2 regions of the Bradyrhizobium sp. BR14999 genome follow, and region 2 is predicted to be linked to the other one. Evidence: riboswitches for the same ligand, from Rfam matches in the RefSeq annotation. Region 2 holds a riboswitch; the other holds the start of a gene.
What was found. A riboswitch is a leader RNA that binds a small molecule or an ion and turns the genes downstream of it on or off. The one in region 2 is predicted to bind S-adenosylmethionine.
Positions count from the first base shown of each region.

Region 1 (5,367 bases), 2.9 Mb from region 2:
AATGTCTGCGCGCCTGGTTTGGCATCAACATGATGGGCGCCATCTACGTGCCGATCAACACCGCCTATCGTGGCGGCATTCTCCAACATGTCGTCAACAATGCCGGCGCAACGGTTGCGATCGTCCATGCGAGCCTGCTGCCACGGCTCGGCGACATCGACAGAGCCAAGCTCCGCAAGGTCGTCGTGATCAGCGGTGAGCCGGCTGCGATTGGCGGGCTCGAGGTGCTGCCGTCGAGTGCCCTCGATTCGACGTCCGCGGAAGCGCCGAAACTCGATCATCCGATCGCGCCCTGGGACACGCAGACCATCATCTACACATCCGGGACGACCGGCCCCTCAAAAGGCGTCCTGTCGTCCTACGCCCACCTCTATGCCACGGGGCGCGGCATCTCGGCCGATCGAGACGGCATCCCTTACCTCGACGCCACCGACACGTTCATGGTGAACCTTCCGCTGTTTCATGTCGGCGGGACGGGGCCGAGCTACGCCATGCTGATCAACGGCGGCTCCATCGCCATGGTTGACCGTTTCGATACCGGATCATTCTGGTCGACGGTGGCCAAGACCAACACGACGATGGTGATCCTACTCGGCGTGATGGCGAGCTTCCTGATGAAACGGACGGACAATGGCGATGAGAAGGACAGCCCGCTCAAGAACGTCACCATCATTCCCTTGAGCGAGGAAGGGATCACGTTCGGCAAACGCTACGGCGTCACGACGCACACGCTCTTCAACATGTCGGAAGTCTCCTGCCCGCTGGCGACAGAGCCGAACCCGACCGTCGCAGCCGCCTGCGGCAAGCCACGGGCCGGTGTCGAGGCCCGACTCGTCGACGCCCATGACTGCGAAGTTGCGGTTGGCGAGATCGGGGAACTGGTCCTGCGAACCGACACGCCCTGGGCAATGAATCACGGTTACAACAAGGCCGCGGAGGCCACCGCGCTCGCCTGGCGCAATGGCTGGTTTCACACGGGCGACGCCTTCCGCATCGACCAGGACGGAAATTACTTCTTCGTCGATCGCTTCAAGGACGCCATTCGCCGGCGCGGCGAGAATATTTCCTCGTTCGAGGTCGAGCTCGAAGTCGCAGCCCACCCGGCCATTCGGGAGGCTGCCGCGGTCTCCGTGCCCAGCGAACATGGCGAGGACGACGTGCTCGTCGCAGTGTCCCTCGCCGAAGGTCAGACCCTGGATCCCGCGGACCTCATCCACTTCCTCAGGCCAAGAATGGCTCACTTCATGGTGCCGCGCTACGTCCGCATCCTGAGCGATCTGCCAAAGACGCCAACTAACAAGATTGAAAAATATCTGCTGCGCAGGGACGGGGTTACGTCCGACACGTTTGATCGCGATGCGGCTGGGATTGTCATCAGGAGTGAGCCTGTACGCTCACCGCGCTAGCGCGCTCTCTTCGACGCAGGCGCTCACCCGGATGCCCTACTTAGCGAAAGCCCACCCCAGCTTTGCGTACGTTATACCACGCAGCACTACCCCATGAACGCCTGCACCAATGGACAGCCCTTACCAGCGAGTGAACGCAAAAACACCAGGCAGGAAAAGCGTCGTCGCTTCCAGCGTGAATATGGCGGCTCGAGCAAAAAAACGGAACGCGAGCCTCGGCTCTGCTCTATGGCTATGCAGAAAGGAGGAAAGTCGCCGCAGTTGACACAAGACTGCCAACGGCTTCCCTGCACTTCTCAAAGCTGACGAGACGATCGCCCGTAAGCTCGTTCATGTAGACCCGCCGGTTCACCTCTATCATTAGCGATTGAACCCTCATGTCGGCACGGTAGTGTTTCGCCGGAACGAGCGCGCCCGAAAATGGTCTGTCAGCAGCAACGGTGAACCCGAGTTTCCTTGCAGCGTCTGCAATTGCTCCACTCAGTCCATGCGCGGTGTGGAGAGGATCCGTCCCAATGCAGATTTCGGGTCTCCGCGGGTCCTGGTCAGGCTCGTGCGGTAGCGGACGATCAGCGAAACTGTGGCAATCGATAATGAGGCAACGGTCTTCACGGCGGAGCACCTTGTCCACGGCCGACGTGAGTAACTCATGATGCGGCCGATACCACCGCGTCATAATACGCTCATGTTCAGGCGCCGAAGCTGTGGCTCGCAGGCGTCTCCCGGTGCTGGTTGCGGTGTAGATCGCGCCCATGCCGCGGCCTGCCATCGGCTCGTCTGCATCGTCTGAAAAGCGTTCCACGTCGCATACCAGCCGGCTGACTGGAAACACAACTCGCTCCGCTTCATGAAGCGTAGGTGGGAATAGCTCGTCGGTAAAAGCGTCCGTCATCCGGAGCAACTCAGTTTCGAGCTCACTCTCGCCGAGAGACAGTCGCGCGCGCTCATCGGCCGGAATCAGGCGAGAACTGTGGGGAATGTGCAGCACAGCGATCTTTCTCGCATCCATCCCGTTTCGGATTTCGGTGCTCTGCCTAATGGTCATTGCCAGTTCTCCCCATTCCGGATGGCCCCCGGCGCGCCGGGCTGGTCATCGATCCAGCCAGTTTGGCGCGCGTTGCTGACCAGTCGCTCCACTTCATTCGAGGTCACGGCCCTGTTTTTTAGCCGGACCGTGATCCGGCCTCGGGCAAGCCCGGTGGCGAGAGCATTATAGAACAGGCGCTGGACAAAGCCGGCCGATGGGAGGCCGGTTTCAGCGATCACCATGCTGCGGATTGGCATGATGCGGCCCACGCGGACAATGGCTGGAGCGGGAAGGGAAGACGCGGCCAGTCCGATGATGACACGGCGCCGCGTTGGCGGAGCGGAATACAGACTTAAAGGTGGGATAGACATGTTGCCCCCTGAGCTTCGCCGGAGGCTGGTACTGCCTGGATTGCCACTGAACAGCCCCATCCCACAAGTGTGGATACCACCTTACCGCAGCGGGCAGGTTGGTGAAGGTACCAGCCTTCGTCTTGATGTACCTTGTACATGGGAGGCGAACGAGAAACGTTCAAGTAGCGCCCGCCGGTCTGCTCTCGCGTCCAGAGATTCGGTTCCTCGACGTCGAAAGAGAATCATCATCCCTAAATTGGCGCCTGACCTCGTAATCGGGATCCGGCGACGAACGAGCGCAAATATACCTGCCCGATCACGCGCCATCGCAAGTGAAGCTGATCAGCTATCTCGAAGATAGGTTTAACTGACGAGCTCAAGTGGACAAGGACTTCAGCTCCGGCGGCGGGGCGCCCTTCCCCTCGAGCATCCCCAGCGCCAGCGCGGCCTCCACCCGCACGCTCGGATCCTTATCACCCGCTAGCTGTCGGAGGGGGATGAGGGCTTGTTCGATCCCCGGGAAGGTCGGACCGAGGCGCCCGAGGTGCCAGGCCGCCAGGCTGCGGACGAAGGCAAGCTCGTCGCCTAACTCCGCAATAAGGACGGTGACCGACTCTCCACCCAGCGGCGCCACCCGGGCGAGGGCCGCCGCCGCCCAGACGCGCACGAACTCAACCGGGTCCTGGAGGGCCGCAGCGAGGTCGGACACAGCCTCGGTTGCCGCGGGGCCGATCTCGCCCAGGGCATATGCGCCGAGGCGGCGCTGGAGCGGATCGCTGCTCGAAAGCTCCCCCACCCAGTCTGCGATGGAAGTCCCTAGGTAAGTGACCTGCGCGCTCATGGTCCGACCCTACTCAAGGCGCCACGCCGAGCCGGCGGTCCAGGTTGAACGCGGCGCTGATCAACCCGATGTGAGTGAATGCCTGCGGGAAGTTGCCCAGCGCTTCGCCACGCGGACCCGTTTCCTCGGCGTACAGGCCGAGGTGGTTGGCATAGGTCAGCATCTTCTCGAAGATGAAGCGGGCCTCCTCGGCGCGGCCCGACCGGGCCAGCGCTTCCACCAGCCAGAACGTACACATATTGAACGTCCCCTCGCTCCCGGTCAGGCCGTCGCCGGCTCCTCTGCCGATCTCGTAGCGGTGCACCAGGCTGTCGGAGACCAGCTCCGCCATGGTCCGATCGAGCGTCCCGCGCATGCGGGGGTCAGTCGGCGACAGGAAGAAGACGAGCGGCATGATCAGGTTGGACGCATCCACCGCGTCGGTGGCGAAGTGCTGCACGAAGGTCTGCCGCTCCGTGTCCCAGCCGCGCGTCATGATGGCCTCGTAGATGCGGTCTCGCTCCGCGGCCAGGCGGGTGCGGTCCAGCGGCAGGCTCCGCTTCTGCGCAAGGCGGATCGCTCGGTCCAGCGCCACCCAGCACTGCACCTTGGAGTAGACGAACTGCTGCTGTCCACCGCGCACCTCCCAGATGCCATCGTCGGCTCGCTCCCAGTTGTTCGCCACCCAGTCGAGCATCTTGCGCAGGTGGCACCAGAAGTCATAGCCGGTCGGCGTCCCGTACTTGTCGTACAGGTAGACGGCGTCCATCAGCTCGCCATAGATGTCCAGCTGCAGCTGCGCGGCAGCGGCGTTTCCGACTCGCACCGGACGCGAGCCGCGGTAGCCATCGAGGTGGCCGAGGACCTCCTCGGGTAGTTCGTGCCCGCCGTCGATGCGGTACATAGTCTGCAACGGGTTGCCCCGGGCGCCCTCGACGGCCCGCTGTTCCAACCAGGCCATGAACTGCTCCGCCTCCGACGTCAGCCCCAGGCGCAGGAAGGCGTAATTGGTGAAAGCGGCGTCGCGCACCCAAGTATAACGATAGTCCCAGTTGCGCACTCCGCCGATCTCTTCCGGCAGCCCGCAGGTCGGCGCCGCCACGATCGCGCCGGTCGGCGCGAACGTCAGCAGCTTCAATACCAGCGCCGAGCGGTGGACCATCTCGCGCCAGCGACCTGAATAGTTGCACTTTCTCAGCCACTGCCGCCAAAAGGCCAGGGTTTGCGTCAGGGCCTCCGTGCCGACCAGCCGCGCCTCGAGCAGGACGCCGTCATGATCGCTATCGTGGCCGTTCTCCTCCACCTGGCGGAGGATGAACGTGGTCGTCTCGCCGGGGTTGAGAACGAACTCGGCAGCGACGCCGTCGCCCTGCCGACCAAGCGGGAAGCGGCTGACTAGCGAGACTTTCATGCCTTGCGCCTCGAAGATCGCTCCCCGGCCCTCCAGGACGACCTGGTGGGGCCGGCGGGCGAAGTCGAAAGCCGGCCGGCAGTCGAGGCGGAATCGAACCGACCCGCGCACCGCCCGCACTACCCGGACGATCTGGTGGATCTTTCTGATCTCGCGCGGGCCTTGGACCGGCATGAAGTCGACGACCTCACCGACGCCCTGGTCGCTAAGAAAGCGCGTCACCAGGACGTTGCTGTCAGGCATGTACATCTGTTTGTGCTGCGCCTCGTAGAGACTGGCGATGCGGAATGAGCCCCCTTTCTGGTCGTCGAGGATCGCCGCGAAGACGCTCGGTGAGTCAAAGTGCGGCA
Region 1 is NZ_CM148536.1:4,801,595-4,806,961, reverse strand. It holds gene ACR9YP_RS22340 (AMP-binding protein) at 1-1,406, shown strand, start outside; gene ACR9YP_RS22335 (N-formylglutamate amidohydrolase) at 1,639-2,451, opposite strand; gene ACR9YP_RS22330 (hypothetical protein) at 2,448-2,804, opposite strand; SAM-I-IV-variant riboswitch at 2,831-2,938, opposite strand; gene ACR9YP_RS22325 (HEAT repeat domain-containing protein) at 3,163-3,627, opposite strand; gene ACR9YP_RS22320 (glycoside hydrolase family 15 protein) at 3,641-5,367, opposite strand, start outside.
Region 1: it holds a riboswitch for S-adenosylmethionine, as region 2 does, so the genes downstream of both, ACR9YP_RS22330 (hypothetical protein) here and metX (homoserine O-acetyltransferase MetX) in region 2, are expected to answer to the same signal.

Region 2 (5,367 bases):
CGGTCAGCCGATTGCGCCAGGTCTCGGTGAACTGCTTCGACATCGCCTGGTGCGCGGTGTCCTCGATCGCGGCGACCGCGGCATACATTGCCGGCGTCGACACGTTGAAGGGACCGCGGATGCGGTTGACAGCGTCGATGATGTGCTCGGGGCCGAACATCCAGCCGATGCGCAGCGCCGCAAGACCGTGGATCTTGGAGAAGGTGTGCGTCACCACGGTGTTCTCGGTGGTGGCGACGAGCTCGATCCCCATCTCGTAGTCGTTGCGCGAGACGTAGTCGCAATAGGCGGCATCCAGCACCAGCAGCACGTGCGACGGCAGGCCGGCGCGCAGGCGCTTGACCTCGTCGAACGGCAGATAGGTGCCGGTCGGGTTGTTGGGATTGGCGAGCCAGATCAGTTTTGTCCGCGGTGTCACGGCCTTGAGGATGGCGTCGACGTCGGCGGTGAAGTTGCTTTCGGGCGCGACCACGTTCTTGGCCCCGTTCGCCATGGTCGCGATCGGGTAGACCAGGAAGCCGTGCGTGGTGGAGATCGCCTCGTCGCCCTGGCTGAGATAGGTGTGCGCGAGCAGATTGAGGATCTCGTCCGAGCCGGCGCCGCAGATGATGCGGTTGGGGTCGAGCCCGAAGGAACGCCCTATCGCCTCGCGCAGCACGCGTGAGGTGCCTTCCGGATAGTCTTCCAGGTGATCCGCCACGTGCTTGAACGCCTCGATCGCTTTGGGCGAGGGTCCGAACGGCGTCTCGTTGGCCGAGAGCTTGAACACCTTGCGGCCCGGCTCCGGCACCGGGCTCTTGCCGGGCGTGTAGGGCGCAATATCGAGAATGCCGGGATTCGGCACGGGGCGGGACATCTTAAACTCCGGATTGGCGGGACGGCTCGCGACTTACGATTTCGGCCCGGTCGGGGGCACCGTATAGCGCGTTGCGTGGCTGCCGACGAGAGCCGTGGAGCGCACCGAGGCCCTCGCCTCGATCAGGGCAGCCTTGATTTTGTCGATGCTGGTCGCGCTCGTGACCGAGACCAGTAGGGCGGCGCCGTCAAAGGCGGTATCGGGCACCGCCACGATCTCGGCCAGCGGCGACAGCGCGCGCGCGACGTCGGCGTTCCAGCCCGAGACGCGGACGCTGAAGGTCTCGACCTCCGTCACCAGGGCGCTGTCGGCGACCCGCGACACCGCGAACACGGGCATCGCGGCCGGATGGTCGGCGCGCTCGACGAAGGGCAGCCGCGCGATGATCTTTGGCGCACCTTCTTCCTCGAGCGACAGCCACCACGGCGTGCGGCTCGAGGTGGCCGAGACCAGCGCCAGATCGCCCTTGGACTTCGCTACCGCCTCGACCGCCGCCTGCGCGCTGAAATGCGCGACGTAAGGCACGGTGAAGCCGAAGTGGAAGCGCGCGGAATCGCGCATCGCCGGCTCGCTCACCGAGATGTCGGCATGCACGGAGAAAGGCGCCTGCACATAGGTGAAGGTCGAGATGATGACGCGCCAGATGCTCTCGACCGTGTCGAGCGGCAGGATGCCGCGATGGCGCTGCACGAGGTCACGCATCATGGCGGCCTCACGCGCCGGGCGGAACGCCGAGCCGACTTCCTGGGTCTGCTTCACCTGGATTAGACGGTCGATGATGTCGCCGCGCAGCATCAGGAGGCGATGCATGCCCTCGTCGATCGCGTCGATCTCCTTGCGCAATTCCTGAAGCGATGGTGGCGCGGGCGGACGTTGGGACATGACTGACAAAGAGCTGTTGAGAGGTGCCGATCCGCAAAAGCGGTCAGCTGCGGTCTATCCTGATTAGGCAGGATAGGCAGCGAAAGCAAAGAGAAATGACGGCCTTTTCGATCGACCGCTCGGAGGCAAATCCGGTTGATCCGGGCCGCGACTTGACGAAAACCGCCCCAGACGGTAGTTTTTGCCTGTTCCGTGGTCATTTGAGCCGGCCGGCTTGCAGCCACGTTAAAAAACTCGCTAAACAGGCCGGGGACGCTTCCGATCCCGGCCGAACCTATCGTTCAGGCCGGGTTTTTCATGGCCTGATGTCACTGCGGTCTGAAGTCCGATCGCAAACGAGGTCGATGGTCAAAATGGGTAGCGTCAAGTCGATACCGAGTCCTGCGATCAGCACCGATGATCGGTCGCACGAGGTCGATCATCCGAGTTCGCAGATTATGTATTTCGGCGCCGATCAACCGCTACGGCTCGATTGCGGCATCGATCTGTCGCCGTTCCAGATCGCCTACCAGACCTATGGCGAATTGAACGCCGATCGCTCCAACGCCGTTCTGATCTGCCATGCGCTGACCGGCGATCAGCATGTCGCCAATGTGCATCCCGTCACCGGCAAGCCCGGCTGGTGGGAGACGCTGGTCGGCCCCGGCCGTCCGCTTGATCCTCAACACTACTTCATCATCTGCTCCAACGTGATCGGCGGCTGCATGGGCTCGACCGGGCCGGCGTCGATCAATCCCGCCACGGGCAAGGTCTGGGGCCTCGATTTCCCTGTCATCACCATTCCCGACATGGTGCGCGCGCAGGCGATGCTGATCGACCGGCTCGGCATCGACACGCTGTTCGCGGTCGTGGGCGGGTCGATGGGTGGCATGCAGGTGCTGCAATGGACCGCGGCCTATCCTGTTCGCGTGTACTCCGCACTGGCGATTGCTTGCTCGACGCGGCACTCGGCGCAGAACATCGCGTTCCACGAGCTCGGCCGCCAGGCGGTGATGGCCGATCCCGACTGGCACAATGGCGGCTATGCCGACCGCGGCATCCATCCGCATCGCGGGCTAGCGGTCGCGCGCATGGCGGCGCACATCACCTATCTCTCCGACGCCGCGCTGCACCGAAAATTCGGCCGCCGCATGCAGGACCGTGAGCTGCCGACCTTCTCGTTCGATGCCGATTTCCAGGTCGAGTCCTATCTGCGCTACCAGGGCTCGTCCTTCGTCGAGCGCTTCGATGCCAACTCCTATCTCTACCTGACGCGCGCGATGGATTATTTCGACATCGCCGCCGACCATGGCGGTGTGCTGGCGAAGGCGTTCGCCGGCATCAAGACGCGCTTTTGCGTGGTCTCCTTCACCAGCGACTGGCTGTTCCCGACCTCGGAATCGCGCGCCCTGGTGCACGCGCTGAATGCGTCGAGTGCTCGGGTGTCGTTCGCCGAGATCGAGACCGATCGCGGTCACGACGCCTTCCTGCTCGACGTGCCCGAATTCTTCGACATCTCGCGTGCCTTCCTGCAATCGGCAGGCAAGGCACGCGGTCTCGACGGCAGAGGTGGCTAAGATGTCGGTACAGGAAGTGCTGCCGTTGAATGGCGTTGCGGCCGGGCCGTCCGGTCAGTTTCGCGCCGACCATCGGCTCGTGGCCGAGATGGTCAAGCCGGGCTCGAAGGTGCTCGACGTCGGCTGCGGCGAGGGCGATCTGCTCCAGCTGCTGGAAACGCGCGGCATCGACGGTCGCGGCATCGAGCTGTCGCGCGAGGGCGTCAACCGCTGCGTCGCCAAGGGGCTTGCGGTGGTGCAGGGCGACGCCGACACCGACCTCGTCAACTATCCCGACGATGCCTTCGACTACGTGATCCTGTCGCAGACGCTGCAGGCGACGCGGCAGCCGCGGGTGGTGCTGGAAAATCTGCTGCGCATCGGCCGCCGCGCCATCGTCTCGTTCCCGAATTTCGGCTTCTGGAAGATGCGGCTCCAACTCCTGATCGGCGGCCACATGCCGCGCACCGAGAACCTGCCGGCGACCTGGTACGACACCGCCAACATTCATTTCTGCACCATCAAGGATTTCGTCGAGCTCTGCGACGAGATCAACGTCAAGATGGAGCGTTCGGTGGCGCTCGACCTCTACGGCCGCCCGGTGCCGCTGAACCTGCCGTGGTGGGTGTGGAACATGTTCGGCGAGCAGGGCGTGTTCTTGCTGAGCCGCGGGCAGGGAAAGTAGCTTTTCGTCATTGCGAGCGCAGCGAAGCAATCCAGAGTCTTTCCGCGGGGGATTCTGGATTGCTTCGCTGCGCTCGCAATGACGGCGTGTGTGGCGACGCCTTCGTTCTAGTGCGCCACCGACCGCGGATCGCGCACCGGCCAGCGGCCCGCTTCCACCAGCGTGACGAACCGCTCCACGCTCTCGTTGAACAGCGCGGGCTCCTCGAGATTGAGCACGTGGCCCGACTTCGGAAACATTGCGAGCCCGGCCGCCGGAAGGTGCTTCTTCAAGAACAGGCTCGGGCCGACGCACGGGTCGTCCTCGTCGCCGCAGATGATCAGCGCGGGCGTCGTTGCGCTCTTGATCGCGTCCGTCATCGTGTAGATCGAGGGACGGCCGCCCTGGAAGCCGCGCATCGTGCGCGCCGAGCCGCTGGCATCGTGCCGTGCCAGCGCGGCGTAGAAATCGGCGTGGCCGCGCGGATCCTTCACCAGGAAGGGAATCCGGCTCGGCGCCTCGCGCGTGACCTTTGCGACTTCCGCGGAGCCTGATGTCTCGAACTGCTCGGCATTGGCGCGGCACTGCTTGCGCCAGGTGTCGAGATTCTCGATCTCCGAGCCCGAGCCGACGCCGGCCAGCGTCATCGACAATGCGCGCTGCGGCGCGTTGAGCCCGATCTGGAGCGACGAGTAGGCACCCATCGACAGGCCGACGAGATGCGCGCGCTCGATCCCGAGATGATCGAGCACCGCGAGCGCATCGGTGTAGAAATGCGTGTAGGTATAGACCTCGCCATCGGGCACGTCCGAGGGCGTGTAGCCGCGCGCAGAGTAAGTGATGCAGCGATGACCGCGCGAGAAGTAGCGCATCTGCGGCTCCCAATTGGTGTAGTCAGCCGCAAACTCGTGCAGAAAAATGATCGGCGATCCCTGGCCCGCCTCCTCGAAATAGATGCGGACGTCGTCCCTGGTCGTGGCGTGGGGCATTAACCGTTTCCCTCTGTTCAAGCCGCATTTGGAGGATCGCAGTTAATGCTGTTGTCCGCAATGCGGCAACATCAGATGAGTATTGACGCAAGATCATCGCAGCTATTCGCCGACGCGGCGTCTTTTTCTCGCCACATCGGACGGCTTAACGGCCTTTCGGATGTCGGCCGCTGCACGGGCCGGCGGGAAGCGGGGGTGTCAGTCAAGGATGAAGAATGTTTGAGTTGTTTGCGTATCGCGTGTCGCGTTGTGTTGTCGCGCTGGCGCTCTTCTTCGCGGCGGTCGCCGTGTTCGTTTCTCCGGCCTCAGCGCGGCCGCATCATCGTCATAGCGCAGAGCGGCACGTTTACGTGCATCACGCCAGACATCATCACTACCGCCACCATGCACGCAGCTCGCGCTTCGAGCGCAGCGCGGCGCAGTTGCAGGCGAGTGGATTCG
Region 2 is NZ_CM148536.1:1,910,412-1,915,778, forward strand. It holds gene hisC (histidinol-phosphate transaminase) at 1-856, opposite strand, end outside; gene ACR9YP_RS08855 (chorismate mutase) at 890-1,738, opposite strand; SAM riboswitch at 1,921-2,000, shown strand; gene metX (homoserine O-acetyltransferase MetX) at 2,092-3,294, shown strand; gene metW (methionine biosynthesis protein MetW) at 3,296-3,958, shown strand; gene ACR9YP_RS08870 (alpha/beta fold hydrolase) at 4,066-4,926, opposite strand; gene ACR9YP_RS08875 (TIGR02594 family protein) at 5,142-5,367, shown strand, end outside.